DNA from 4 places in the Paenibacillus sp. FSL L8-0502 genome. Region 1 is predicted to be linked to each of the others. Evidence: a T-box and tRNA genes for the amino acid it is inferred to sense, from the RefSeq annotation. Region 1 holds a T-box; the other regions hold tRNA genes.
What was found. The T-box of region 1 lies ahead of leuS (leucine--tRNA ligase). A T-box ahead of a tRNA ligase gene usually reads a tRNA of that ligase, here a tRNA-Leu.
Positions count from the first base shown of each region.

Region 2: it encodes a tRNA-Leu, which carries the amino acid that the T-box ahead of leuS (leucine--tRNA ligase) is inferred to sense. The anticodon was not compared.
Region 3: it encodes a tRNA-Leu, which carries the amino acid that the T-box ahead of leuS (leucine--tRNA ligase) is inferred to sense. The anticodon was not compared.
Region 4: it encodes a tRNA-Leu, which carries the amino acid that the T-box ahead of leuS (leucine--tRNA ligase) is inferred to sense. The anticodon was not compared.

Region 1 covers NZ_CP151958.1:3,851,360-3,856,446, reverse strand. Annotated here, with positions in the region: gene yqeK (bis(5'-nucleosyl)-tetraphosphatase (symmetrical) YqeK) at 1-374, shown strand, start outside; gene rsfS (ribosome silencing factor) at 371-718, shown strand; gene NSQ57_RS16685 (S1-like domain-containing RNA-binding protein) at 715-1,623, shown strand; gene NSQ57_RS16680 (class I SAM-dependent methyltransferase) at 1,627-2,400, shown strand; gene NSQ57_RS16675 (tautomerase family protein) at 2,473-2,862, opposite strand; T-box leader at 3,047-3,304, shown strand; gene leuS (leucine--tRNA ligase) at 3,366-5,087, shown strand, end outside.
Region 2 covers NZ_CP151958.1:1,908,524-1,913,610, forward strand. Annotated here, with positions in the region: gene NSQ57_RS08595 (hypothetical protein) at 1-71, shown strand, start outside; gene NSQ57_RS08600 (GNAT family N-acetyltransferase) at 142-651, shown strand; gene NSQ57_RS08605 (N-acetyltransferase) at 760-1,194, opposite strand; tRNA gene NSQ57_RS08610 (tRNA-Leu) at 1,589-1,673, shown strand; gene NSQ57_RS08615 (NAD(P)H-dependent oxidoreductase) at 1,766-2,296, opposite strand; gene NSQ57_RS08620 (helix-turn-helix domain-containing protein) at 2,494-2,850, shown strand; gene fabV (enoyl-ACP reductase FabV) at 3,020-4,201, shown strand; gene NSQ57_RS08630 (hypothetical protein) at 4,316-4,519, opposite strand; gene NSQ57_RS08635 (sn-glycerol-1-phosphate dehydrogenase) at 4,688-5,087, shown strand, end outside.
Region 3 covers NZ_CP151958.1:1,994,149-1,999,235, forward strand. Annotated here, with positions in the region: gene NSQ57_RS09015 (xanthine phosphoribosyltransferase) at 1-35, shown strand, start outside; gene NSQ57_RS09020 (hypothetical protein) at 137-481, shown strand; gene NSQ57_RS09025 (hypothetical protein) at 623-844, shown strand; gene NSQ57_RS09030 (carboxymuconolactone decarboxylase family protein) at 962-1,291, shown strand; gene NSQ57_RS09035 (hypothetical protein) at 1,431-1,967, opposite strand; tRNA gene NSQ57_RS09040 (tRNA-Leu) at 2,190-2,274, shown strand; gene msrA (peptide-methionine (S)-S-oxide reductase MsrA) at 2,452-2,964, shown strand; gene NSQ57_RS09050 (divergent polysaccharide deacetylase family protein) at 3,088-4,023, shown strand; gene NSQ57_RS09055 (N-acetylmuramoyl-L-alanine amidase) at 3,998-4,759, opposite strand; gene NSQ57_RS09060 (YqzE family protein) at 4,968-5,087, shown strand, end outside.
Region 4 covers NZ_CP151958.1:1,488,857-1,493,943, reverse strand. Annotated here, with positions in the region: gene NSQ57_RS06700 (glutathione peroxidase) at 196-681, shown strand; tRNA gene NSQ57_RS06695 (tRNA-Leu) at 828-910, opposite strand; gene NSQ57_RS06690 (hypothetical protein) at 1,253-1,474, shown strand; gene NSQ57_RS06685 (helix-turn-helix transcriptional regulator) at 1,599-1,982, opposite strand; gene NSQ57_RS06680 (helix-turn-helix transcriptional regulator) at 2,076-2,450, opposite strand; gene NSQ57_RS06675 (MarR family transcriptional regulator) at 2,636-3,091, opposite strand; tRNA gene NSQ57_RS06670 (tRNA-Leu) at 3,255-3,337, opposite strand; tRNA gene NSQ57_RS06665 (tRNA-Lys) at 3,353-3,428, opposite strand; tRNA gene NSQ57_RS06660 (tRNA-Glu) at 3,515-3,586, opposite strand; gene NSQ57_RS06655 (DeoR/GlpR family DNA-binding transcription regulator) at 3,832-4,593, shown strand; gene NSQ57_RS06650 (Cof-type HAD-IIB family hydrolase) at 4,663-5,087, shown strand, end outside.

The DNA.
Region 1 (5,087 bases):
AGGAGCTTTTGGAACATGACAAGCAGCTCTGGCATTCAGAGGTAGGATACTGCGTTGCAGCAAGAGATTACGGAGTGGATGATTCTGAAATAAGGAATGCGATCCGCTGGCATACGTCAGGACGCGTAGGTATGAGCCTGCTGGACAAAGTCGTGTGTCTCGCTGATTACATCGAACCGGGACGGGATTTTCCCGGGGTTGAGCATATCCGTAAACAGGCAAAGAAAAGTTTGGAGCAGGGCCTTGTCGCTGGATTTGACTCCACAATTTCATTGTTGCTGGAGAAGAAAAAGGTTATTTTTCCACTGACAGTCTTGTCGCGCAATGACTTGATTCAACAACTAAAACAGAGAAAAACGGAGGTTCATGAATGACCCTAACTAATGAGCAATTAATGCAAACAGCGGTTGATGCCGCAAATGATAAAAAAGCAATGAATATTGTCGCACTGGATTTGCGGGGAATATCACTTGTAGCTGATTATTTTGTCATCTGCCACGGTAATTCGGATACACAGGTACAGGCGATTGCAACAGAAATTCGCAAACGCGCTCATGATGAAGGTGTAACTATCAAAGGAATCGAAGGAATGGATTCCGCCCGTTGGGTTCTAATGGATTTGGGGGATGTCGTAGTGCATGTCTTCCATCGCGACGAGCGCGAATATTACAACATTGAACGACTCTGGTCGGATGCTAAGGTTGTGGAAAAGGTATGAGTTTGATCGCCGGTACTTATGTCACCATTATGGTGGATCGTGAGGTATCTCCTTTCGGCTACTTTCTCACTGTTGGTGAGCAGGATGTGCTGCTGCACTATACGGAGCTGACACGTGAAATTGAAGTTGGTGAACGGTTGGAGGTATTTATTTTTCACGATACAGAGGACCGTTTGGCTGCAACCATGAAAAAGCCGTTCTTGTCGTTGGGCGAAATGGCTAAGCTTGAGGTGGCCGATGTGCATCCGCGTTTGGGTTGTTTCCTGGAGATGGGATTGGGTCGTCAGCTTTTGCTGCCGATTCGTGAGTTGCCAGAAAACCGAGATTTGCATCCTCGGGTGGGCGACTACGTGTATGCCATTATGGAGCATGACAAGCAAGGCAGATTGCGGGCTAAGCTGGCAGGGGAACAGGAACTGGCTCCGTTGTGCTTCCACGCCCCTGATTCGTGGCTGAATACGTGGGTGCAGGCGACTGTGTACAAGCCGCTTCAAATGGGCACATTCGTTCTGGTGGACGGAGGGGTGCTTGGTTTTGGCGCGATTGGGATGATTCACTCCTCAGAACGCAACCGGATGCTTCGCTTGGGCGAAGAGGTTAAGGTACGGGTCACGCTTGTTCGCGAAGACGGTCGGGTCAATCTGGCAATGTCGCCACGCAAGGAAGTGGGCCGTGATGAGGATGCGGATCGATTGATTGCTTTTCTGAAAGAGCGTCCGGGCGGCGGTATGCCTTACTCCGACGCAACACCGCCGGATATTATCAAGCAACGGTTTGGTATTAGTAAATCCGCCTTCAAGCGTGCGATGGGCAAGCTGATGAAGGAAGGAATGGTTACACAAAAGGAAAACTGGACCTACCTGGTGGAGAAAATGCCGAAACCGAAGGACGGGAATGGGGAATAAAAAATGGCTTCTTACCGGAAGTTTGCCTATGTGTATGATGAGCTGATGCAGGACATGCCGTACCCGGACTGGTTGCGCTTTGCACGGCAGGCTTGGGATCAGTACGGGATGCCGCATACGGTGGCCGAGCTGGGCTGCGGAACGGGTTCAATTACGATTCCCCTGGTTAACTCAGGGTTCGAAGTGGCTGGAATCGACTTATCCTCTGACATGCTGGCAGTAGCCCGTCGCAAAATGGAAACCACTCCACAGGGACAGCGATTGTTTCGTGAGGGAAGCGTTCGCTGGATACAGCAGGATATGAGAGAATGGATTTTACCCGAGCCTGTGGATTCTGTAATTTCTTTTTGCGATTGTCTGAATTACTTGTTGGAGGAAGAAGATATCATTTCTACTTTTCGCAGAACGCATGTTGGTCTGAAGCCTGGCGGAACCTTTTTGTTCGATGTGCATCATCCCCAGACGTTTTTACGTTATGATGAAGAGCAGCCTTTCGTACTGGACGAACGCTCTATCTCATATATCTGGACATGTGCGTTGGACACTCCCCGTTGTGAAATTGAGCATCATCTTAGTATCTTTGCGAAAGCAGAACATGAAGGACGCGATCTATACCAGCGTTTCGAGGAAATACATGTACAACGTGCCTATGACCCAGACTGGATGAAGGCAGAATTGTCCAAAGCGGGTTTTCGCGATGTGAAGGTATATGCGGATTTTGAATGGGTAGAAGCAGAAGATGACGCGGCGAGACTGTTTTATGTTGCTGTAAAATAGCAAAGATTCATTGAACGAATATGGGAAAAAAAAGACGCTTTTCATGATGACATGAAGGGCGTCTTTTTGCACTTATATATTCACTTTATAGTTCAACTGAAGCTCATCACCCGGTACACCCCGAATGCCCCAGTTCTGTTTGGGTGTTTCAAATATAGTAATCTCAAGATCCTGTGGAGAAATACCCAAAAGATCGTTAATTCTTTGGAATAACAGGCTAATGAGTTGCTTCTTAGCTTCTATCGTTCTGCCTTCAAAGATACTGATTTCAATAATGGTGTACGCCTCAGAGCGACCATCGGCATATATAAAATCTTCCTGATCCATAGGAAAAAAACGATGAAACCTCTTGTCAGGAGGATATTTGAACGCATCCACCACAGCAGAATGAATCACCTCTGAAAGTTGCTTTTTGATTGGATTTAGAGTCTCTTTTATTCCGTAAATTTTAATTTGTGCCATGTCTCAGCTCACCTTTCTTATCTCAACTCATCTCAGCTTGAAGCGATTTAACTCGGAATTATTATAAAACATTCGTATGCATGTGTCATGAAAATTTAGTATGGAGAGGGCTCTTAACACCAAAGGTAGTCCTTATTTGACTTTTTTCGCGGTTTTCAATATAATAGTGCCATTATTAACGGTTAAACAATCGCTGATGAGGAGTAGTAGCTTTGTCTGGACATGTAGAGAGCCGGCGGGTGGTGCAAGCCGGTTGACAGCACAAAGTGAACTCGCCTCGGAGATATGCGTCCAACGCAGGAACGCCCTATACTGGTGCTTGTATCCTGTTATTAACCCGCATCGGATCACCTCCGTTATCAGGTGCAAAGGGAGTAGAACGCGAAGAACGCTTTCTGCTAACTAGGGTGGTACCACGGGAATATAACCTCTCGTCCCTAGCGCTGACACGCTACGGGATGCAGAGGTTTTTTTGTTGCATACCGTTTGAGGAGGAAAAGACAATGACAGACACACAGCCGAAGCACGGCTATCAACCGCAAAGTATTGAACCAAAATGGCAGAAATATTGGGATGAGAACAAGACGTTCCGCACCGGGGAAGAACCGGGCAAACCGAAGTTTTATGCTTTGGATATGTTTCCGTACCCATCTGGAGCCGGCCTGCATGTAGGCCACCCGGAGGGCTACACAGCTACGGATATTGTTTCACGTTATAAAAGAATGCGCGGCTACAACGTACTGCATCCGATGGGTTGGGACGCCTTCGGTCTGCCTGCGGAGCAGCATGCGCTGGATACAGGGGAGCACCCACGCGAAATTACGGTGAAAAACGTAAATAACTTCCGCCGTCAAATCAAATCGCTCGGCTTCTCCTACGACTGGGATCGTGAAATCAGCACGACGGATCCTGATTATTACAAATGGACACAATGGATCTTCATCCAGCTGTACAAGCGCGGCCTTGCATATGTAGCTGAAGTACCTGTGAACTGGTGCCCAGCGCTGGGAACGGTGCTGGCGAATGAAGAAGTTATTGACGGTAAGAGTGAGCGTGGCGGTCATCCGGTCGTCCGTAAACCAATGCGTCAATGGATGCTGAAAATTACGGAATACGCGGATCGTCTGCTGGATGATCTGGAGGAACTGGATTGGTCTGAGAGTATTAAGGATATGCAACGGAACTGGATCGGTAAGTCTACCGGGGCAGAGGTTCGTTTTCCGATTGAGGGCTATGACGAGCAACTCACAGTATTTACAACTCGCCCAGATACACTGTTCGGCGCAAGCTACTGTGTGCTGGCACCAGAGCAGGAATTGGTGGATATTATCACTACGCCTGAGCAAAAGGATGCTGTACAACAGTACCGTGAACAAGCTGCTCGTAAAAGCGATCTGGAGCGTACGGATCTGGCCAAGGATAAAACAGGCGTATTCACAGGAGCTTATGCAGTGAACCCAGTGAACGGCGAAAAGCTGCCGATCTGGATTGCTGACTATGTACTGGCAGGCTACGGAACTGGAGCGATTATGGCTGTACCTGCTCACGATACGCGTGACTGGGAATTTGCCAAGCAATTCGGATTGAATATCATTGAGGTTGTCCAAGGTGGAGATGTGGCTAATGAGCCATATACTGAGGATGGACCACACGTGAATTCAGGCCCGCTGAATGGACTTACCAACGAGGACGCGATTCCGAAGATGATTGAATGGCTGGAAGCCGAGGGCAAAGGACACGGCAAAGTCACCTACCGCCTGCGTGACTGGCTGTTCAGCCGTCAACGCTATTGGGGCGAGCCGATTCCGGTAATTCATCTGGAGGATGGAACGATCAAAACGGTTCCTGAGGACCAACTTCCGCTCGTACTGCCGGAGATGGACAATATTAAGCCTTCAGGTACAGGTGAATCCCCGCTGGCGAACGCAACAGATTGGGTGGAAACCATTGATCCTGAGACAGGTATGAAAGCACGTCGCGAGACGAATACAATGCCGCAATGGGCAGGAAGTTGCTGGTATTACCTGCGCTTTATTGATCCGAAAAATGACAAAGAGCTTGTATCCAAAGAGAAACAACGTGAATGGATGCCTGTTGATTTGTATATTGGCGGAGCTGAACATGCGGTTCTTCACTTGCTGTATGCCCGTTTCTGGCATAAGGTATTGTATGATATCGGCGTAGTGGAAACGAAAGAGCCTTTTTATAAGCTGGTCAACCAGGGT
Region 2 (5,087 bases), 1.9 Mb from region 1:
ATCAGATGGAGGATATTCCAGAGTTATTGGAACATATGTTGCTGACACTTATGGAATTAAACAAGGTCTAAACATCCCTCTTCCTCTTAATAAAGACAGCCTGTCATTTGGGGGATTTAGAGGTAAAGGAGCTAGGAATATATGATAAATGAACACGATTTTTCTGAAATATATGCGATTATGGAGTCTTCTTTTCCAGCATCAGAATGCAGGACGTTTGAGGCTCAAAAGGCTTTACTGAAGCATCCAAGCTATCGTATTATCACTGAAAAGAATGAGCAGGGCAAGGCAGTGGCTTTTTTGGCAGGCTGGGAATTCGCGCATTTTCGGTTTGTAGAGCACATTGCGGTAGATTCCCGTATACGAGGTGGCGGATTAGGCAAAAAACTCATGAGTAGTTTTATCTCACAGTCTGATAAACCGGTAGTACTGGAGGTTGAGCCACCAGGGGATGAATGGACACGGAGAAGGATTGGTTTTTACGAACGTTTGGGGTTTCATCTAAACCATTTTGACTATGTACAACCCCCATTAAGAGAAGGACAGGCTGATCTGCGGCTTCAAATTATGAGCTATCCAGGTGCGCTGGCTGAACAGGATTTTGCTCCGTTTAAAAAGATTTTATATACCGAGGTTTATGGGCTTAAATAAGAGACTACATAGTCAGTTGTATTAAATAAAAGCAAAAGGCTCTGCTTAAGCCGTATTTCTACGGGAGCAGAGCCTTTGTGCTATAAAGCTGTTGGTGCTTCATTATTGTTAATGTTGTGTCCATTTCATCACGAATTCTTTCTCGTCAGTTTCGGTATCTACAGATTCCTCTTGAATGGTAAATCCATTTTTAGTGTAAAAGTTAAATGCTTTCGTGTTTGACTGGTACACCTTTAATTGAATCTCATCATGTTGCTCCTTAACCCAATCTAATAGTAACTTGCCGTAGCCCTTTCTTTGAGAATCAACACGTATAAATAGAGCCGCCAAGTATCCATCCAACATGGAAACGAAGCCGCCGACGCTATGATCATCTTGTATGATAACGTAGTTTTGAGCGAGGGGAAGGTACCTGTTCTCCATCTCAGTAGCTTGTGATGCCCAATACTGCGGAGCAATAAAATGGTGGGCTTCTACGGAAGCATCCAGCCAGATGGCTGCCAGTTCCTTGAACTCTTCTACATTCGCGGGTCTAATCGACATCGTAACGCCTCTTTTCACAGTATGTAATCCTATTCCGATAGTCAAGTATGAGAAAGATGTTGTTGAAATAAAAAAGACCGTCCGAGGACGGTCTTTCTACCCGTGGCGCTTAATTAAAGCTTTGATCCGTATCCCGCGCCTCCGTTAACTCTGTAAATTAGAGAATAACGGACCGGGTAAGGGATACGTTCAACATGTGATTATTGATGTTGACGCACCTCCTTTCCTGATGAACCCATTTTACCATATCTGGTTTGTGATATCCAGTGATTTTCTTATATTTACGGGAATGATTCATAGAAAATATAAGATAAAAATAGCTTGATTTTATGTTCTATGGAAGATATAATCTAAATTACCGTGATTGAAAAACATCGGTGTGAATACATAATATGCGGTCGTGGCGGAATTGGCAGACGCGCACGGTTCAGGTCCGTGTGGGCTAACCCCCCGTGGAGGTTCGAGTCCTCTCGACCGCATCATGCCTAACATTTACAGGTTCTTGGATTGGCTGGATGCCACCAAGAGCCTGTTTTTATATGGGTAAGATGCGTGTACTATTATAACTATTTTATTTATACTGAAATATATATTTGATATAATCCTTTGCACTCTGATTAATGTCTTCGTCACTTGCTTGAAACGAGGCTCCAAAGACAGCGAAATAGGGTAATGTTATGGCGCCAACATGTACTGCGCTTGCTTTAAAAGGTGCTATAACTTCATCAACAGTGAAAGAAACGGAACCAGTAGGTAAGTAATTTCCTTTTTTATCGCCGATGGACATGGCTATCCCTAGCTTCTTTCCTTTTAACTTATCACCTTGTGAACCATAAGCCCATCCGTGAGTAAAAACATCATCAAACCACTTTTTTAATAAAGGTGGGTAACTATACCAATATAAAGGGAATTGAAATATGATATTACTATGTGTTTCAAGTAACTTTTGCTCTCTCAAAACATCAATGCTCCAGTTTGGATACTCTTTATAAATCTCATGAATTGTAATTTCATTGGTATACTGAAGTAATTCTCGTTTCCATCTGTGATTTACTCTGGAATCTTCAATATTCGGATGTGCTAAAATCACGAGAGTTTTCATCATAAATCACCTTTCTTACATAGCATCATTTGTTTTTTGTTGGTACGTCTTATTATTCTGTACGCTATAAAAAAAGTAAATACACACAATAAAGTAATATAGTTACTAGAAAGTGTGCATGGTACTTAGAGTAAATATATGGGATTATAGAATTAATCAGATCAACTTAGTTATTTTAGCGTTGAAGAGGTGGTCGTATGAAACAATATAATTTAGGCATAGAAGCAACACTTGAGATCATCGGAGGTAAGTGGAAATCCTTAATCATATGCTTACTAATGTCTGGTAGAAAGAGGACAAGTGAATTACAGCGCAGTATTCCAGGCGTTTCTCAAAAGGTTCTTATACAGCAGCTCCGTGAACTTGAGAAGGATGGCATCATTGGCAGACATGTGTATAATCAGATGCCTCCAAAAGTGGAGTATTATATAACGGAATATGGTATAACAGCAAATGAAATAATTGATTTAATGTGTTCTTGGGGAAGAGCTAATATCAAAATAAGACAACAGCAAGGAGAAGATGTGATGTTGTTAGAATATGATTCAAAATGAATAGTGGAGTAAAAAAGCGTTATAGACTACGATGTTTGCGGCGGTTTTCTTCGGCTGCCTTCAAGTGCTATGTTATATGTTGAGCCACAAGCTGATTTGCTATATAGTAATGACTGGACAACCATTCCATCCATATTAAATGAATGCCAAAGTAGGGGGACCATTTACAATGATTATTAAACCGAAAATTCGTGGTTTCATATGTACGACTGCACATCCTGCAGGATGTGCGGCTCATGTTAATCGTCAGATCAACTACATCAAAGACAGTACATCAATACAAGGAGCTAAAAAGGTACTTGTGATCGGAGCATCTACTGGATATGGGCTGGCTTCTCGTATTGCTGCGAGTTTTGGGCTGGGAGCGGATACCGTAGGGGTATCCTATGAACGTCCCGCATCAGAGGGGCGCACGGCTTCAGCAGGCTGGTATAATACAGTAGCCTTTGAAAGAGCGGCCAGAGCAGTTGGCTACATAGCAGAAAGCATTAATGGAGATGCTTTTTCTCATGAAATTAAGCAGGAGACATTGAAGCTGGTAAAGGAAAAGCTGGGCAAGGTAGACCTGATTGTGTATAGTGTCGCTTCACCGCGACGGACACATCCCGATACGGGTGAAACCTTTAATTCCGTTCTCAAGCCTATCGGACAGTCTTTTTCTAATAAAACAGTGAATACGAATACAGGTGTCGTATCAGAAATTACGCTGGAACCGGCTACGCAGGAGGAAATTGAGAACACCATCACGGTAATGGGTGGCGAAGATTGGTCCTTGTGGCTAAAAGCGTTGGAAGAAGCTGATCTGCTGGCTGAAGGGGTAACCACACTGGCTTACTCGTATATTGGTCCCGAAATTACGGAGGCTATCTATCGTAAAGGAACCATTGGCCAAGCTAAAAATGATTTGGAAGCTACAGCACATACTCTAACAAAGCAACTGGAACGTTATCATGGAAAAGCCTACGTTTCTGTGAATAAAGCTTTGGTTACACAATCCAGTTCGGCTATTCCAGTCGTACCATTGTATATTTCTTTGCTGTTTAAGGTCATGAAGGAAAAGGGACTGCACGAGGGATGTATTGAGCAGGCACAACGTCTGTTCGAGACGCTATACAGTGGGTCCACGGTGGAAACGGATGAAGAAGGACGCATCCGTCTGGATAACTGGGAAATGAGAGACGATGTGCAGCAGGCTGTCAAAGCAGCTTGGTCTGAAATCACTACAGAAAATGTATCTGAATTGGGCGATCTCGAACAATACCGACTGGATTTCCTCCAATTATTTGGATTCGGGTTTGATGAAATTGATTATGAATTAGATGTTAACCCAGAGGTAGACACGACTTCATAAGTAAATATGTGTAAAATAAAAACGGGTACTCTCAAGCGATGCAATTGGCTTAAGAGGCCCGTTTTTTTATGTATTCTAGCAAAATACAAGTTGCACTCGTTTCACTAACAGCATTTATCGAGAATTAGACGTGAAAAGCGACTTACGGTGCAGCAAGCGAAAAACGGCAATGGTAATGATAATCCCCGCAATGCCAAAGATTGCAACAGAAGTCAGGGCCCGGTAAGCTTGCCAGCCGAACAAAAATGCAATACCACTGCCAAACGTTGTACCTGCCAGTAACCCAAGTGCGCAGGCAATATCCGTTCCAAATTTCATAAACATGTTCCTTTCGAATGTATAAATTAAAAAGTAACTTGTACTTTTTCTCTGGACTTAGACACACACTTGTGCGTACAATTAAATAGTAATCGTTTTCAAACGGAATCTATTAATCATTATGTATCATTCTTGTGCAAATTATTCCTTTTTCAGGAGGCTGATGAAATGAATATGAATGAACAGATCAAGCTGTGGAACGAAGAGGCGCAGGCTAGTAACGCTGATCATCCTCACCGAAAGGTTGAATTGTTTATTGAGGTACGAGATGGAGCATTGGAGGCTGTTGTTCCTTATTTGAACCAACAGGATTATCGTCATGTAACTCTGGTAGAAGATGAGCATACTTCGGTTGCGGCTGGAAAAAAAGTAGCTGAGCTGATCCGGGAGGCAGGTTTGACAGTTGATGTAGTCCGTTTACCTCCGAATGCTGTAGGGGATGTCATTGCTGATGAAACCTACATTATGAAGGTGCTGCTGGGTGTGGCGGATAAGAGTCAGGCTGTACTTGCTGTAGGTTCTGGCACGATTCATGATCTGGTTCGCTTCGTATGTTATAAAATGAATC
Region 3 (5,087 bases), 1.9 Mb from region 1:
CGTTAGTGGACGGTAAGATTGAGTTTGCTGAATAGTAACAATTCAAAACTCCTGTTCCTTATTTCTAATAATAACCTTTGCATGAGCTTCAATTTCGCTTATAATATAGTTAAGGTTTTGGAGAGGAGGCAGCAACATGGGGAAAGAACAATTGACCGAACAGTTTTTTCTGGAAAAACTGGCAGCGGCTAAAGTACACTTTGAGCGTGCCTTGGATTGTAAGCATACGGAATTTGACGATTTGTATCCCTATATGATTGAACATCCTCAGTTTTTTTGGTATAAACGCTATGTGGCCTGGTCTGAGTTGTTGACGTTGGTTAACCTATGCGAAGAATTGTCCTTCTCTTGGAAAGAAGAATTTACTGCTCACCAAGTGGAGTATGTAGATCAGCGAGTGTTGTCTGCACAAGTGCTGGACTTCTGGTACGAGAAGAACGATACAAAAGAACATGATCACAGTGTAAATCAGTCGGGATAATTTGTCGCTCTGTTGGCAATCCATATAAGTAGTAAGTGAGAAGAGACCTAAATGATTCATTTAGGTCTCTTTTTAAACTTTTTCATGCATAGAATCATGGTCGCTGTGTTATTAAAAAAAGTGTATAAGGAGGGGACAAGGATGATTATGGACGAAGAATTGGATGCTTATCGACTCTCCGGTGAAAAGGTGCGTGTCGTACGCGATGGATTGGAGACCAACGATGTTGTTGGCATTGTACTGGCATGGGATGATGAACAGGTGCTTATTCGCCGCCAGAATCGACGTGTGGTCAAATTGGATCGCAGCTATACATATCAGCCGTTCAGCGAGCCACGTCACAATCCGATAGATCTGGATTAGGAATGGGTTCCAAATGGGTGTTGGATAAAAATAACTGGGTGATTCATTAGGCATACAGAAACTCTAAATCGGACACAGTAATGAAGGAAAATCCAACAGAGAGGACGTGCTGTGTCAATGACGGTTATGGACGAGAAAGTACATGCATATAAGGATCAAATCAGCCATTTGGAAGATCAGTTGCCCGAGGTAGTTCATGCATATCATCGCTTTACCGGAGAGTGCTTTCAAGCCGGCAGCTTAGATGAGAAAACCAAGCAACTGATTGCACTAGGCATTGGCTTATTTGCCAACAATGAAGTATGCACGTTTTATCACGTAGACGAGGCGCGGTCCAAAGGAGCTAGTGATCAGGAAATTATGGAGACCATTGCTGTAGCCGCAGCGGTAGGTGGAGGACATGCTCTAAGTCAAGGGGTTACGCGTGTACAGAAGGCGTTGCAATAAAGCGAATCATTAATAGATATGCTTATGCTTCATCTTAGCGGTTATAGATCGATTTGGATATATGATGGATATGGAAAGGAGCTTCCGAGCACAGTTGGTGTCTGCGGAAGCTTTTTTTTGCGTGTTTATTGTGCGGGGATTATGCTCTTCTGCTTGTGGCAACAGCAGCAGGGCGGGACGTTTTACGCTTATAGGCCAAAGAGGATGTAACCAAACTTCGATCAACGATGCGTAGGGGGGTGGAAGTTGAATTGTTTGGTAATTCGGCGTGATGTTTCTCTAGTAAAGGAAGGGCAGATGTATGGGGCATAGAGGTTGAGAGCCCCAGATATGCTCGCATCCGCTCATACATTTCTTTTCGGAATGCTGGCATTGCCATACTGAACTGCTCTTTATTGCCTTTACTTATATAGGTGGCGTGAACGCCGGAGTGGTTTTGTTGTATGTCCAGAACATGAATGCGATATTTATTAAATTCATGTTTTACTTCAGACAGTAGGATTCCGGTACGATCTACACCTGCGTTAACCATTTCGACATAAAGATCAGGGGTTTTCAGCATACCGCTTTCTTCAAGAATTAGGCTGTCCCGCTCAAATACTTTTTGAATAAAGGTAAGGAGCAGATAACTTTTCACAAGAGACCATTCATGCTGAGTAGTATCCAAAGAGGTCATTACCATTCACCGCCTTAGGAAAATGTGATGATAATTCATAAACGATTGAAGAAAAGGAACATTCATTCCCGAGAACCTATGTTCTTATTTTAGTTTATTATTCCTTTTTTATCAAGAGGAAATTAACGAACATAAAAGGTTTGACATCTTGATATGTGCATGGTATGATCTATCTTGTCGCTAAGAAAGATTGATCTTTCGAGGATAAACGATAATTTATATGCGGTCGTGGCGGAATTGGCAGACGCGCACGGTTCAGGTCCGTGTGGGCTAACCCCCCGTGGAGGTTCGAGTCCTCTCGACCGCATCCATTAGAAAAGGTCTATAGAATTGCTCTCGTAGCAGTTTTAGAGACCTTTTTCTTATATTTCTGAGGAATTGCTCATAGTTTAAGCTGAACAAGTTTCTTGTCTTCACGCAAACTATGGATTTCCAGATATGATAGAAAATTTTATGATGAAGTTATTGAAAGGTTGGATGTAAGATGGAGAAAGCGACTTTTGCAGGTGGATGCTTCTGGTGTATGGTGACTCCATTTGAAGAGCAGCCGGGCATTCATGGCATTGTGTCAGGATACACTGGAGGAACAAGTCCCGATCCCACCTACGAGCAGGTTAAAACAGGAACTACAGGCCACTACGAAGTGGTGCAGATTACGTTTGAGCCTGAGCTGTTTCCTTATGAAAAGCTGCTCGAATTATATTGGCCACAAACAGACCCTACTGACGGGGAAGGTCAATTTCAGGACAGGGGCACACAGTATAAACCCGCAATTTTTTATCATACAGAGCAGCAAAGGAAGCTTGCGCAGCAGTCCAAGGAGCAGTTGGCACAAAGTGGACGCTTTGATAAGCCAATTGTAACGGAGATCCTTCCAGCTTCTATTTTTTATCCGGCAGAGGATTATCATCAGGATTACCACAAGAAAAACGTGAAGCACTATAAGGAAGATCGGGCTCAATCAGGCCGTGATGAATTTATGGATAAGAACTGGTAAGCCGCTTTAACATACGTTTCTACGCACGATAAGGCAGATCAGGGAGTATTCCTGGTCTGCCTTATACATATTTAGACGAGGTTACTCACACAATGAAGGGACAGAGAAGGAGGCTGACCCGCAATGAGTACACGACGGAAGCTGCACATGAGAAATATAATAAAAAAGGCTTTAAAGGCATCGCGCGGCCGGAAAGAGCCAGCTTATGTACCTGTATTCCATTCAAGCTCCAAAATGCGAAGAACCGTAGTACTCTGTATTTCGGTATGCATGTTATTCATGGTCTGTAGTACTGGTGTTGCAGAAGCAATAGACAAACAGGACGAGTCGCAAAGGATGGTTGCTGTCATTATTGACGATCTGGGAAACAATATGAAAGGGACTGAGCAAATTTTAAATTTACCCGTTAAGATTACTGTTGCTGTGATGCCCTTCCTGCCTACAACCAAGCAGGACGCTATGGAAGCGCATAAGCGTGGTCATGACGTCATCGTCCATCTTCCAATGGAGCCAAAACAGGGAAAGCCCGAATGGCTCGGACCCGGAGCAATTAAGGCTAATATGACGGATGAAGAAGTACACGCTAAGGTGACAGCAGCAATTAAGGATGTTCCTTATGCGATAGGGATGAACAACCACATGGGTTCCAAGGTTACTTCAGATAAGCGCATTATGTCCATAGTTCTTGATGTTTGTAAAGAGCATGGACTATTTTTTGTCGATAGCCGTACTAATTATTGGTCGGTGGTGCCTGAGCTTGCCGCTAAAAAAGGAATGCCACCGGTACGCAATGATATTTTTCTGGATGATGTCCATACCCTCGTCCATGTGAATCGGCAACTTACAAAAGTGGTTGAATGGCTGGATGAGCACAACACCTGTGTAACGATTGGGCATGTCGGCGTGTCGGGCATGTACACATCCTCCGCTCTTCATTCCTCGGTTCCCAAGCTAAAGGAGCACACCAAATTTGTGGGTATTAGCGATTTGGTGCGAGCTGTATGGGGATGGACGGGAGACCCAGCCATCAACACTACCATGCCGTCAGATGCGCAATAATGCCTTCGGCAATAGCTCCTGCAATGCTTTTTTGACCACGATCCTCGGAAAGCATAGCTCTGTCCTGTTCGTTACTTATAAATCCGGTTTCCACAATGACAGCAGGGTGCTGGATCTTATTCAAAAGATAAAAGGGTTTTCCGTACACTGTTTTTCTATTCATGCAAAATAAGCGGTTTAATGAATGCTGAATCCGTTCAGCTAACAGATAGCTGCTGCCTTCATCCTGATACAGCACAATGGGTCCTCGTTTTTCGGCACGTTTGGTCCAATTGACATGCAGGCTTACAACCAAAGCGGTGGGCAGTTGTTCTGTTAAGCTTTTACGTTGAGCAAGGTCTTTAAGATGCCGGGATTTGGACTGTAGCCAACGGTTGTCGTCACTCAGTGCGTAGTCCTTGTCCCGATTCAGAACGGCAGAATATCCCTGGGATCGTAAAATCAAGTACAGCTTTTGAGCAATGGCGAGATTGATGTCTTTTTCCAAAATTCCTTTGTGACTTGCTCCACCATCCACACCACCATGGCCTACATCAATCAGTACAACGGGCTTGGCAAAAGCGTGATAGGACGAATGTACGCTGGGCGGAACATCTGTATACTTGTTCGGTTCCTTACTTTTATCGTCAGGCTGGGCAGCTATATAGGTAAATGGGGCAAATACAGCACTGCAAAGAATGCATAGACTCAATCCCAGCCTTGTCATCCCTATCTTGTTTAACTTTTTATTCCGCACGTTCTATTCCTCCAGTGGACGAATTAATTATTTACTGATTGAAGATAGTATGTTCCATTTAAGGGAAACCATGCATAGTTATTCCCACAGGGGTTAGACCTTTTGGAAAATGAGCAAGCTAGTTGTATCTGCACCTAACGTGTAAATCCGATATTTCCAAGCAACGTAAATGGAAAGGATGGGCGCAGATTGAAGGAGGTCATGGAGGATGGCGAAGAGTGACGAACTGGTGACGTATATTACGCAGCGGATTGTTCGCTATATGGAAACGCCGCGTGATGTTCGGCGCAGTCAAAAACAAGCCAGAGAGCCGTGGGGGAGCAAATGG
Region 4 (5,087 bases), 2.4 Mb from region 1:
ACCAGCTAAACACCGATTGAACCCGCTTTTATAAGAAGAAACACCTTAATTCGCTCCATTTGCGGTGCGATTTACTGTTTTGAGCAAAATACGATTTTACAGCGCCTGAAGGCTTTATACAGCTTTTCCAGGCTTGCAACCCTTCTTTAAATTGTCTAAAATTTAATTGCTGAATATTGAATGAGGAGAGATGCTATGACCGTTTATGAATATGATGCGCAAACCCTGCAAGGGAAACAAATTCCGTTATCCACATTTGAAGGGAACGTTCTGCTTATCGTGAACACTGCCAGCAAATGTGGGTTAACCCCCCAATACAAAGCGCTACAAGAGCTATATGACCAGTATCATGAACAGGGGCTCGAAATTTTGGGATTTCCCAGCAACCAGTTTGCCAAACAAGAGCCAGGTTCCAGTGAGGAGATCTCCGAGTTTTGCCAGATCAATTATGGTGTCACCTTTCCGATGTTCGCCAAGACAGATGTCAATGGCGATCAAGCACACCCCTTATTTCGCTACCTGACCCAAACAGCTCCGGGGGTATTAGGGTCCAAAGCGATCAAATGGAATTTTACTAAATTCTTAATTACAAGAGAAGGTAACGTATTTAAGCGCTATGCACCGCAAACCACTCCAGATAAGCTGGCGGGAGATATAGAGAAGCTTTTGCAGCAAAACTGACATTCTTCATTATCACAGTTAATAAACGACCTGTTGCAACCGTGGCTTCCGTGGCTAAAGAATATAACGAAAAATACTTAACAAAAAAAAGCATCCTTTCACGTAAACCGTGTCAGGATGCTTTTTTAACTAGGTCTTGCATATAATGCGGTCGAGAGGACTCGAACCTCCACGGGCGTACGCCCACTACCCCCTCAAGATAGCGTGTCTGCCATTCCACCACGACCGCAAATCATAATGTATTGAGGCAACAGATTTATTATACTCTCTCATCAACTATTTGTAAACAAAAATATTATAATTATTTTAACTTACATATTTGAGCGCGATAATATACCGTCCTGCATAAAGATAACCGCTTGCTGAACTATGCATTAATGTTGCCCTTTACGGATTATCAGAACCACCTAGCACTTAACTAAGTAATTAATTTGACAAAATAGCGTATTTACGATTGTAAAAACACGTATAAAAGTGTATCATAGTTTCAGATGGTTAATTCTAACATGTTTACTGATGATTATTATAACACACCAATTATTCCGTAAGAATCCGTAAGGGGCGATTTCTTTTGAACAACAAAATGCCTGTCACCTCCTTCGGGTGGGCCATCAAACAACGGCTTGTCGAACTTCGACTGGATCAGAAAACATTTTGTGAGACACACAATATTCCGCCTTCACGCTTGTCCAATCTGATTCACGGCACCCGCAAAGCACAAAGGTACAGAAAACAAGTTGCTGCAATTCTGAACATCGACGATAACGATTATAAGGAGGCATCGCCACTCTAAATCCAACAAGCATTCCAGTTACATACAGGTCATTCCATATCACCAAGAAACCAAATAAACCCGTAAAGCGAACCCCTCCAGTTCGTTTACGGGTTTTCAACCCAGACAATCTTTAGCCAAAAAATCATTCCGGCTTTGTTTTATCCTTCTCACTTTTTTGCTTACGATATTTCGCAAATTCAACATATTCTAAAATAAAATTCTGTTCTTCCGTCTCAAGATCTTCTGCCTGGCAATTCAGTGGCCCCATCACTCCAAAAAAATAAGCAGCCTTCTGCTCCTGAAGTACGCCTTCTCCCGGCTTAATCCCTTTCATTAACCAATCGAGCGATACATTAAAAAAGTCCGAAATCTGAATTAAATGAGTGGTACCCGGCGTTGTTTTCCCCCTTCTCCAATCACCGAGATTCCCTGAACTGATTTTAAGCTTTTCACAAAATGCCTTCTTGGTCATTCCCCGATCTTTAATCAAAGCTTCAATCCGTTGATAAATAGTTTGATCTCCCAAAATGTTTCCCCTCCGAAACAGTAACTTTTTCTGAAATAATTTTCATTTTTCAGCCTTACTCATTAGTAATCCCCATTAAATCCTAAGCAACCATTACCCCATAGTAGAATTGCGCTGGTTTTTCTCTTTACGAAAGCGGGTAAATTCAATATACTCAAGTATAAAATTTCTTTCCGCCTCACTAAGCGGTTCCCCCTGGCAATTCAGTTGCCCTGAAGCGTCAAAAAAATAAGGGTCTTGCGACTCCTTTAGCACCTCACCCTGTATATCTCGACCCAGCATAATCCAGTCCAGACTCGCATCAAAAAAAGAAGCGATTTCAATAAGTTTATTCGTGCCCGGCGTCGTTTTTCCTCTTTTCCAATCCCCGAAGTTCCCTGTACTAATGCCTAACTGCTGGCAGAACGCCTTTTTCGTCATTCCCCGTTCCTTGATGAGTTCCTCGATGCGATGGTAAATAGATTGCATAGAAGTTCCTTCCTCCCTAGCAGGCTCTCAAATAACGATATCATGTTCTCTGTTCCCATTTCAAAGATCACGTATGCTAAAATTACCGAATTATGTATGTTGGTTTCCATTATACCACAACACGCAACAAAAACCGCCTGTTTTCCGAAGAAAGGGCGGTCTTTAAGCCAGTCCACTTACGCCAATCACGTAGCAGAGTTGTCGATTTTAAGTAAAATATGCTTCAATTCATTCAAAGTTTCACTCAGATGCAATAAATCTTCTTCTGGCAGATACACCAGTCTTTCTTGAATTTTATTGGAGAAGGTATGAAATACCTGTTCACAAAAAGCATCGCCTTCCTGTGTAATCGCCACATTCACGACTCTGCGATCCGAATCACACGACTGGCGGTCAGCCAACCCATGCTCCACCAGTTTGTCCAGAAGAGGAGTCATGTTCGGACGTGAGACATTGAGCTGTTTGGATAAATCAGATACCGTAGACGAACGTACTTCACGCAGGAGCATTAGCACCTGAAAGTTATTAGGCGACAAGTGTAATGGGAAATCGAGCGGACCGTAGGTGAAAAATTTCTTCTTCACAATCGGAAACAAGCCCAAAATATTTTCTGATATATTTCCTAACAGTTGAGTGTCCATATTTTTCACCGTCACTTCATAAGTTTATACTTATCATTCTATAACATTATGGCGTTATATTATACTATGGAATCATTATTTCATCATAATCATTACTTTATTACATCATTACACAAATAAAAAAAGCCTCTACCGCGAGAGACTTTTCCGTTCATTCCATTGATGCGGTCGAGAGGACTCGAACCTCCACGAGCGTACGCTCACTACCCCCTCAAGATAGCGTGTCTGCCATTCCACCACGACCGCATAACAAAATATAAATGGTGAGCCATGAAGGACTCGAACCTTCGACACCCTGATTAAAAGTCAGGTGCTCTACCAACTGAGCTAATGGCTCATGCTGTTCATCCAAGCTGTCCGCCATTAGACCAGACCTCAGGAATTTCCCTTAAGCATGCAACATGTAGTCTATAAAGACAACAATGACCCGTAGGGGATTCGAACCCCTGTTACCTCCGTGAAAGGGAGGTGTCTTAACCCCTTGACCAACGGGCCTTATTATTATGCGCCAACTTGGCGACAAGAAAGAGTATATCAAATAGAATAACAAATGGCAATACTTATTTTTGAAATTTTAAAAAAAGCAGTTTTTATCATTATAAAATGCATGTTCACTTACATTAACTTATCTATAATCATCTAATCCCTGAAAAATTATGATAAATGATTGCAATATCACTTATGTTTACTTATAATCACTTACGAGATACCGAAATCATTATGTATCCGAGGAGCTTTCTATGTATCAGGAAGAACGAATGTTAAAAATCGTTGATTACTTACAGCTTCACAAGCGTATTTCGGTGGATGATATTTGTGAAATTTTTAATGTTTCACGGGATACGGCCCGTCGAGACCTGGTAAAACTTGAGGAGCATCAAAAAATTATTCGCACCCGCGGCGGCGCCCTTCTCCCTAAACTGCATCACGATCCAATTGGAAATTATAACGAAAGACTGCTTACTGTATCTGAGGAGAAACAAGTGATCGGACAATTGGCTGCCAACATGGTACGAGATAGGGATCGTATTATATTGGATTCCTCTACCACCGTACAGGCGTGTGCAGAAAGACTGAATGTGCAGGAATGTTCGGTTATCACCAATTCAATTAATCAGGCTGACGTACTATCTGGAAAAGACGGTGTCTCCATTCATCTGTTGGGAGGCCGCCTGCAAAAAGAACACCGATATGTATATGGCTCGTCCGTAATCGCCACTTTGTCTCACTATTTTGTAGACAAAGCTTTTATCGGGATTGGAGGCATATCATCTCACGGACTAAGCCTGATTCATGAAGAAGACGGTATGCTGAAGCATCAGATGATGAAACAGGCGGATCAGGTGATCATCCTTGCGGACCATTCGAAATTCGGAATTAATTTCCCGTATCGTTTTGCTGATTTATCTGAAGTTAATATCGTGATCACCGATCGCTTGCCAGAACCAGCAATGCTGGAAATTTTGCAACATCATGATATTGAAGTTGTTGTCCCCTCATAAAATATGAAACTGCTTAGCTAGAACTCAAGATTTATCACAGAGATATCGAAAGACAGGAGTTGGAGAGAAATGAAACTGTTTGCGATTGATATGGATGGAACACTGCTGAACGAGGAAGGAAAAATAAGCAAAGTGAACGCGGAGGCTATACGCCAAGCACAAAAGCAAGGCGTTCAGGTGACAATTGCCACTGGTAGAGCCGCTTATGACGCCTGGACAAAGCTAGAGGAAGCAGAACTTATAACTCCCGTCATTGGAGCAAACGGAGCAACCGTACACGATGTGCATCGTCGTCAGTTAACCTCTACTCCTATAGGCCGCAGTGAAACGTTTGAAGTGCTGAACTGGCTGCACGACAACGACTTTTACTATGAGGTCATGACAGACCGCGCTATTTATTCTCCACAAAACGGACATCAGCTACTTGCTGTTGAAATGGATCGATTGCTGAGCGCCAACCCGGATATTTCGCTGGATACATTATTACACGCAGC